2 regions of the Streptomyces sp. NPDC015661 genome follow, and region 2 is predicted to be linked to the other one. Evidence: riboswitches for the same ligand, from Rfam matches in the RefSeq annotation. Region 2 holds a riboswitch; the other holds the start of a gene.
What was found. Region 2 has a riboswitch for ZMP and ZTP ahead of ACF07V_RS05460 (bifunctional 5,10-methylenetetrahydrofolate dehydrogenase/5,10-methenyltetrahydrofolate cyclohydrolase). Riboswitches for the same ligand answer to the same signal wherever they lie in the genome.
Positions count from the first base shown of each region.

Region 1 (4,181 bases), on a different contig from region 2:
GGGCCGGGTGAGGCGGGGCTGCCGGGCGAGCTGCGGGGGCTGGGGCGGCGGTTGCGGGTGCCGGACGTGGACGGCGAGACGATGGCCGAGCGGGTGCTCGCCCAGCTCCTCGCCGAGCGGGTGCCGCCGCCGGTCCGGCGTCCGTGGTGGGCGCGTGCGGGGGGCCGGGTGCGGGCCCGGGCGCGGGCGCGGTGGCGGGCCCTGGTCGCGGGCCTGACCGGCGTGCTGATCGTGCTGGTGCTGACACCTCCCGTGCGGGCGGCGGTGGCGGACTGGTTCGGCTTCGGCGGGGTCTCCGTGCGGTACGACCCCGAGGGCGGGCGGGTGTCGCCGGGCGGGGCGGTGCCGGGGTGTCCCGAGCCGGTGGCCCTGGCGGAGGCCGGGCGCAGGGCGGGTTTCGAGCCGCTGATACCCGGCGCCCTCGGAGCGCCGGACGCGGTCGCGGTGACGGGGGCGGCGGAGCGGGGCCGGGCGGTGATCAGCCTGTGCTGGCGCAACGGGGGACGGACGGTGCGGCTCGACGAGTTCCCGGGCCGGCTCGAGCTTGGCTTCGTCAAGCAGGTGCCGGTGCAGCCGGAGGGGGTGACGCTGCCGGACGGGACGTCGGCGTACTGGTTCGCCCGCCCGCACCGGCTGACGTTCCCGCTGGAGTCGGGGGACGGTTCGGTGTGGACCCATGCGGTGCGGTCGGCGGGCCCCACGCTCCTGTGGACGGGGAGCGCGGGGGCCCTGATCCTCCGGCTGGAGGGCATACCGGACCGGGCGGAGGCCCTGCGCGTCGCGGGGACGGCGCCCGGTCGGGCCGGTCGTTAGACAGGGAGGCCCGGGGCCGGGAAGGCGGCCATCAGGGCGGCGACCTCCGCGCGGACGGCGGTGAGGGTGTCCTCGTCGCCGGTGCCGGCGGCGGTGACGGCGCGGTCGATCCAGTCGGCGACCTGGTCCATGTGCTCCGTGGTGAGGCCGCGGGAGGTGAGGGAGGGGGTGCCGATGCGGATGCCGGAGGGGTCGAAGGGCTTCCGCGTGTCGTAGGGGACGGTGTTGTAGTTGACGACGATGCCGGCCCGGTCGAGGGCCTTCGCGGCGATCTTGCCCGGGACCTGCTTGGGGGTGAGGTCGATCAGGATCAGATGGTTGTCGGTGCCGCCGGAGACCAGGTCGAAGCCGCGGGCGAGGAGCGCCTCGGCGAGGGCCTTGGCGTTGGCGACGACGGCGTGGGCGTAGTCGCGGAAGGAGGGCTGGGAGGCCTCGCGGAGGGCGACGGCGATGGCGGCGGTGGTCTGGTTGTGGGGGCCGCCCTGGAGGCCGGGGAAGACGGCCTTGTCGAGGGCCTTGGCGTGCTCCTCGGTGGACATGAGCATGGCGCCGCGGGGGCCGCGGAGGGTCTTGTGGGTGGTGGTGGAGATGACGTCCACGTGGCCGACCGGGGACGGGTGGGCACCGCCCGCGATGAGGCCGGCGATGTGGGCGACGTCGGCGACGAGGACGGCGCCGGACTCGCGGGCGATCTCGCCGAAGGCGGCGAAGTCGATGGTGCGGGGCAGGGCGGTGCCGCCGCAGAAGATGACCTTCGGCCGCTCCTTGAGGGCGAGTTCGCGGACCTGGTCGAAGTCGATGAGGCCGGTGTCCTGGCGGACGCCGTACTGGACGCCGCGGAACCAGGTGCCGGTGGCGGAGACGCCCCAGCCGTGGGTGAGGTGGCCGCCCATGGGCAGGGCCATGCCCATGACGGTGTCGCCGGGCTGCGCGAAGGCGAGGTAGACGGCGAGGTTGGCCGGGGAGCCGGAGTAGGGCTGGACGTTGGCGTGGTCGACGCCGAAGAGGGCCTTGGCGCGCTCGATGGCGAGGGTCTCGACCTGGTCGATGTTCTGCTGGCCCTCGTAGTAGCGGCGACCGGGGTAGCCCTCGCTGTACTTGTTCTGGAGGACGGTGCCGGAGGCTTCGAGCACGGCGGCGGAGACGTAGTTCTCGCTGGGGATGAGGCGCAGGGTCTCGGCCTGGAGCCGTTCCTCGGCGCCGACGAGGGCGGCGAGCTCGGGGTCGGCGGCGGCGAGAGCGGGGTGCTGCTGCGGGGTGGTCATGGTGGTGTCCTCCGGGCGTTCGGCGGAACGGTCCCGGGGCGGAGGTGCGCACGGGACCTGGGGCCCGTGATGCCCAGGCGAGCGGCACCTCGTGTGGTGGAGCGCGCACGGCTCCCCCGGGGTCGCTTCCCCGTACGCCAGTCGCCGTGCGTGTTTCCAGGGTAGCGGGTGCCCGGTCGGCCGGGCTGGATCAGGGAGCCGCGAGCCCGGCCTGGCCGACCAGGCACCCGCTCGGCTGGCGCGCCGTCGCCGAGGTTTCCCTGTCCGGCATCCGAGCGACGATAAGAAAGGGGCCACAGCCTCCTGGGGACGAGCCTCCCCCGAGCCGCAGGACGAACGGAGATCCCGTGTCGAGGACAGAAGACGCGATCGCTTCCGCGGACGCGCACAGCGCTCACAACTACCACCCCCTGCCGGTCGTCGTCGCCTCGGCGGACGGCGCCTGGATGACCGATGTCGAGGGCCGTCGCTATCTCGACATGCTCGCCGGGTACTCGGCGCTCAACTTCGGGCACGGCAACCGGCGTCTGATCGACGCGGCGAAGGCGCAGCTGGAGCGGGTGACGCTGACGTCGCGCGCCTTCCACCACGACCGGTTCGCCGAGTTCTGCGCGCAGCTGGCGGAGCTGTGCGGCAAGGACGCGGTGCTGCCGATGAACACGGGGGCGGAGGCGGTCGAGACGGCCGTGAAGACCGCCCGGAAGTGGGGGTACGAGGTGAAGGGCGTGCCGGACGGGCACGCGAAGATCGTGGTGGCGGCGAACAACTTCCACGGCCGGACGACGACGATCGTGAGCTTCTCGACGGACCACGAGGCGCGGGACCACTTCGGGCCGTACACGCCGGGGTTCGAGATCGTGCCGTACGGGGATCTGACGGCGATGGAGACGGCGGTCACCGAGAACACGGTGGCGGTGCTGCTCGAACCGATCCAGGGCGAGGCGGGGGTCCTGGTCCCGCCGGCCGGTTATCTGGCGGGGGTGCGGGAGCTGACCCGCCGGCGGAACGTGCTGTTCATGGCGGACGAGATCCAGTCGGGCCTGGGCCGGACGGGGCGGACGTTCGCGTGCGAGCACGAGGGGGTGGTGCCGGACGTGTACATCCTGGGGAAGGCGCTGGGCGGCGGAGTGGTGCCGGTGTCGGCGGTGGTGGCCGACCGCGAGGTGCTCGGGGTGTTCCGGCCGGGTGAGCACGGTTCGACGTTCGGCGGGAACCCGCTGGCCTGCGCGGTGGCCCTGGAGGTGATCGCGATGCTGCGGACGGGCGAGTTCCAGGAGCGGGCGGCGGAGCTGGGCGAGCATCTCCACGCGGAGCTGGGGCTGCTCGTGGGCGGCGGCGCGGTGGAGGCGGTGCGCGGGCGCGGGCTGTGGGCGGGCGTCGACATCGTGCCCACGAAGGGGACGGGCCGGCAGATCTCGGAGCGGCTGATGGAGCGTGGGGTGCTGGTGAAGGACACGCACGGTTCGACGATCCGGATCGCTCCGCCGCTGGTCATCTCGAAGGAGGATCTGGACTGGGGTCTGGAGCAGTTGAGGGGGGTTCTGTCGGACTGACGGAGTCCGTTTCGAGGGCGGTGAAGGAAGGGCCGCGGGCGGTCAACTCGACTCATTGACACCGGACTTGGTCTAGGCCAATGATGCCGCCATGCCGAGACTCCGTCTGCGTCACGCCGTGCGTGCCGCGCTCGCCGCCCTCGTCCCGCTCGCGCTCCTCGGCGCGGTCACCGGACCCGCGCACGCCGCCCCGGAGGCGGCCTGGCCCGAGCCCGTCCCGGTGGTCTCCCACGTGGAGACCACCGACCCGGTCGTCTTCATCACCATCGACGACGGCTGGTACCACGACCCCGCCGCCGCGCGGCTGCTGCTCGACCGACGGGTGCCCGCCTCGCTCTTCCTGCTGCCCGGCGCCTACTCGTACGACTCCGGCTACTTCCACACCCTGCTCGACCAGGGCCGCTCCCGCGTCGAGAACCACACCGTCAACCACCCCGACCTGACCACCCTCGACGCCGCCGGCCAGAAGGCGGAGGTGTGCGGGGCCCGCGACCAGCACCTCGCGCAGTTCGGCGACGGGCCGCGGCTGCTGCGCCCGCCGTACGGCACG
Region 1 covers NZ_JBIBST010000001.1:442,856-447,036, forward strand. Annotated here, with positions in the region: gene ACF07V_RS02115 (hypothetical protein) at 1-813, shown strand, start outside; gene glyA (serine hydroxymethyltransferase) at 810-2,078, opposite strand; ZMP/ZTP riboswitch at 2,143-2,233, opposite strand; gene rocD (ornithine--oxo-acid transaminase) at 2,426-3,631, shown strand; gene ACF07V_RS02130 (polysaccharide deacetylase family protein) at 3,723-4,181, shown strand, end outside.
Region 1: linked by a shared signal. The riboswitch ahead of glyA (serine hydroxymethyltransferase) and the one ahead of ACF07V_RS05460 (bifunctional 5,10-methylenetetrahydrofolate dehydrogenase/5,10-methenyltetrahydrofolate cyclohydrolase) in region 2 are both predicted to bind ZMP and ZTP.

Region 2 (4,181 bases):
CGGTGGACGGTCGCGGGCGCGGAGGCGCAGCTGCGGCTCGGCGAGGACGGGCGCTGGTGGCCGTACCTGAAGGCAGGGGCCCGATGGTCCCCGGCCGGCCCGCCGGACCGTGACCCGGCGGCGGCCCTGGCGACGGCGTTCGCCGCCGGCGCTACTGGAGCCGGTGGCTGAGCGTGCCGCTGACGGCAGCCAGGCTGCAGGCGACGGTGTCCGCGCCGAGGAGGTGACTCGTCAGGTACGGGTACTGGGCGAAGGTCGTCCAGCGCGTGCCGAGCGGCTGCCGGGCGGCTTTGCGGCGGAGCGGTTCGCGGCAGAGCGCGGTGGCCGCTTCGCGTACGGCCTGGTCGGTGGCGAAAGTGCCGACCAGGCGGGGCCGGGCGACGAGTTCTGCGTGGTGCGGCGTGTCGCAACCGCGGCGGAGGGCCGTGCCCGGCGCGTCGCGGTCGATGTCGAAGCAGTCGCCGACGCGGAGCGCCTCGAAGGAGACGGGCCGCTCGGGGAGCCGTTCGCCCGACGGGCGCCCCGAGGGCACGGGGGCGGTGCTCGCGGACCGGGAAGGGTCCGCCGGTGTGCGGTCCACGGGCTCGGTACGGGTCGGCGTGTCGCCCCTTTCACCTCCGGTCGCCGGGGCGGGCAATCCCGTACCACCGGTGACGGCGGGGGACGGCGCGCCGGCGGGTGCCCCTCCCGGTCGGCCGTCGGCGAGTGCGCCGCCCTCCGCGCCGCCACGGGCGGTCAGGAAGGCGCCGGCCACCAGGGCGGCCGTGACCAGCGGCACGAGCGGTACACCGAACCAACGGGCGCGCCGCGCCTCAGGTCCCGGCCGGGGTGCGCCGGGCCGCACGAACCGAGTCGACCATCCGCCCTCGCCACCGGTCACGAGCCGCTCGACGACGCGGGGGCCGGTGACGCGGGGATCGGTGAGGCCGGGCCCGGTGACGCGGGGATCGGCCGGTGCGGTCGGGTGTGTCGAGGCGTCCGTGCCGGTGGGACCGGACACGCCCGGGCGGCGCGGTGCGGAGGCGCGCGGACGCCAGCGCCGCTCCCCCGTCACCGCCGCCGCCCGGTCATGGCTGCCTACAGGCCGAGCTGACGCTGCGCGCCCTCGACCGTCTGGGCGAGGAGCACGGCGATGGTCATGGGGCCGACACCGCCGGGGACCGGGGTGATGAGGGAGGCGCGCTCGGCGGCCGAGGCGAAGTCGACGTCGCCGATGTTGCCCGGGTTGTAGCCGGCGTCGATGACGACGGCGCCCGGCTTGATGTCCTCGCCCTTGATGAAGTTCGGCTTGCCGACGGCGGCGACGAGGATGTCGGCCTCGCGGACGGCCGAGGAGAGGTCCTGGGTGCGGGAGTGGCAGTAGGTGACGGTGGCGTCGCGGCCGAGGAGGAGCAGGCCGGCGGGCTTGCCGAGGATGGCGCTACGGCCGACGACGACCGCGCGCTTGCCGGTGAGTTCGACGTCGTACGCGTCGAGGAGACGCATGATGCCGCCGGGGGTGCAGGAGACGAACCCGGGCAGACCGAAGCCCATGGCGGCGAAGGAGGCCATGGTGACGCCGTCGACGTCCTTCTCGGGGGCGATGGCCTCGAAGGCGGCGCGCTCGTCGATGTGCGGGCCGACCGGGTGCTGGAGCAGGATGCCGTGGACCTCGGGGTCCTCGGACAGGGCGGTGATGGCGGCGACGAGCGCCTCGGTCGTCGTCCCGGCGGGCAGCTCGACGTGCTTGGAGCGGATTCCGGCCTTCGCGCAGCGGTTCTGCTTCATCTTCACGTACGTGACGGAGGCCGGGTCCGCGCCGACCAGAACGGTCGCGAGGCAGGGGGTGACGCCGGTGCGGCGGGTGATCTCGGCGGCTCGGGCGGCGGTCTCCTCGACCGTGCGGCGGGCGAGGGCCGTACCGTCCATGAGGGTGGCGGTGCTGGTGGACATGGCAACTCCTGGGCGTCGTCTCTGACCGGTGGTTCGCCCAGGCGCACGGCATCGGCACGGTCGCGCCACGGGGGACGCTCCGCCGGGCCGCTCCCCGGTGGTGATCCACCTCAAGCGCCAGTCACGGCCCGGGGCCCACTCTACGTGAGCGGTCGGGGGCCGGTCCCGGACAGGGTGCATATGCCGTGGTGCGAGGTGGCTTGTCGGCGGCGCCCTGGCGCACCACGATGAGCGCGATGGGCCGGGACGACCTCGACGAGGAGGCCGAGTTGAGCGATGCGTGGGTGGCCGGGGAGCAGGCGTCCATGAGGGCGCCGGCGAGCCGCTTGGGCACGGAGCGGGCACCGGCTGGGGATCCGGAAGGGAACGTCGGCCCGAGCAGGGAGGCCGACCCGGACAACCGCGAGGCCCGCCCGCTGGTGGCCGCGTCCTGGCGGCGCTCGCTCCGCGCGCACGTGAGCCCGGACGGGGCGGCGCGGGTGGAACTGGACGAGGACGCGCTCGCCGCGTACCGCGAGGCGCATCCCCTCTCCGCGGCGATGCCGGTGATCCGGGAGCTGATGGGGGCGTACGCGACGGACGGGGAGCATCTCCTCGCGGTCTGCGACGCCGCCGGGCGGATGCTGTGGGTCGAGGGGCATCGGGGCACCCTGCGCAAGGCCCGGGGGATGAACTTCGTGGCCGGGGCCCGCTGGTCGGAGGCGGCGGTCGGGACGAACGCGCCGGGTACGGCCCTGGCGGTGGACCGTCCGGTGCAGGTCGTCGCCGCCGAGCACTTCCGGCGTCCGGTGCGGGCCTGGACCTGCGCCGCGGCCCCCGTGCACGACCCGTACAGCGGCCGGGTGCTCGGCGCGGTCGACATCACGGGCGGCGAACGGCTCGCGCACCCGCACAGCCTCGGCTTCGTGCAGGCGGTGGCGCGGGCGGCGGAGTCCCAGCTGGCCCTGCTGGGCCCGGCCCCGGACCCGGGCCGGCTCAGGCTGTCGGCGCTCGGACGGGACGAGGCGGTGCTCTCGGTGGGCGGACGGCGGCTGCGGCTGAGCCGCCGGCACAGCGAGATCCTGGTGGTCCTCGCGCACCGTCCCGAGGGAGTGGGCGGAGACGAGCTCCTCACCCTCCTGTACGAGGACGAGTCGGTGACCCCGGTGACGCTGCGGGCCGAGCTGTCCCGGCTGCGGGCGCTGCTCGGCCCCGAGGCGCTGCGCTCGCGGCCGTACCGGCTCTCCGGGGCGGTGGACGCGGACTTCGCGACGGTCGACCGGCGGCTCGCCTCGGGGGCGGTCGCGGCCGCGGCCGGGGATTACGCGGGCCCGCTGCTGCCCGCGTCGACCGCGCCCGGGGTCGTACGGCTGCGGGAACGGCTCGCGGACCGGCTGCGGGCGGCACTGGTCGACCGGCGGGATCCGGGGCTGCTCGCCGACTGGGCGTACAGCGCGTGGGGCGAGGACGACGTGGTGGTCTGGCGGGCGCTGTGCCAGGCGGTGCCCGCCGCCCAGCTTCCCCCCGTACGCGCGCGTCTCGCCTCTCTGGAGGCGGAACTGTCGGCCGGTGCAACGGGATTGCAACGTACGGGTCTCCACACTCGGGCGTGAGCGCCGGCCAGGGACGGCCGGCGCGTCCCAGGGAGGCCATCCATGACCCGTTACGCCGCACCCGGCACCGAGGGCGCGCTCATGTCGTACCAGGCCCGCTACGACCACTGGATCGGCGGCGAGTACGTCGCCCCGGCGGCCGGCCGCTACTTCGAGAACCCGAGCCCGGTCGACGGCCGCCCCTTCACGGAGGTCGCGCGCGGCACCGCCGAGGACGTGGAACGCGCCCTCGACGCGGCGCACGCGGCGGCCCCGGCGTGGGGACGGACGGCACCGGCGGAGCGGGCGGCCGTCCTGCTGCGGATCGCGGACCGCATGGAGAGCAACCTGGAGGCGCTCGCGGTCGCCGAGACCTGGGACAACGGCAAGCCGGTCCGGGAGACGCTCGCCGCGGACATCCCGCTCGCGATCGACCACTTCCGCTACTTCGCGGGGGCGCTGCGGGCCCAGGAGGGCGCGCTGAGCGAGATCGACGACGACACCGTCGCGTACCACTTCCACGAGCCGCTGGGCGTCGTCGCGCAGATCATCCCGTGGAACTTCCCGATCCTCATGGCGGTCTGGAAGCTGGCCCCGGCGCTGGCCGCGGGCAACGCGGTGATCCTCAAGCCGGCCGAACAGACCCCGGCCTCGGTGCACTTCTGGCTGAGCCTGGTC
Region 2 covers NZ_JBIBST010000002.1:200,859-205,039, forward strand. Annotated here, with positions in the region: gene ACF07V_RS05450 (SWF or SNF family helicase) at 1-171, shown strand, start outside; gene ACF07V_RS05455 (hypothetical protein) at 152-1,000, opposite strand; gene ACF07V_RS05460 (bifunctional 5,10-methylenetetrahydrofolate dehydrogenase/5,10-methenyltetrahydrofolate cyclohydrolase) at 1,078-1,932, opposite strand; ZMP/ZTP riboswitch at 1,961-2,067, opposite strand; gene ACF07V_RS05465 (GAF domain-containing protein) at 2,202-3,524, shown strand; gene ACF07V_RS05470 (aldehyde dehydrogenase family protein) at 3,567-4,181, shown strand, end outside.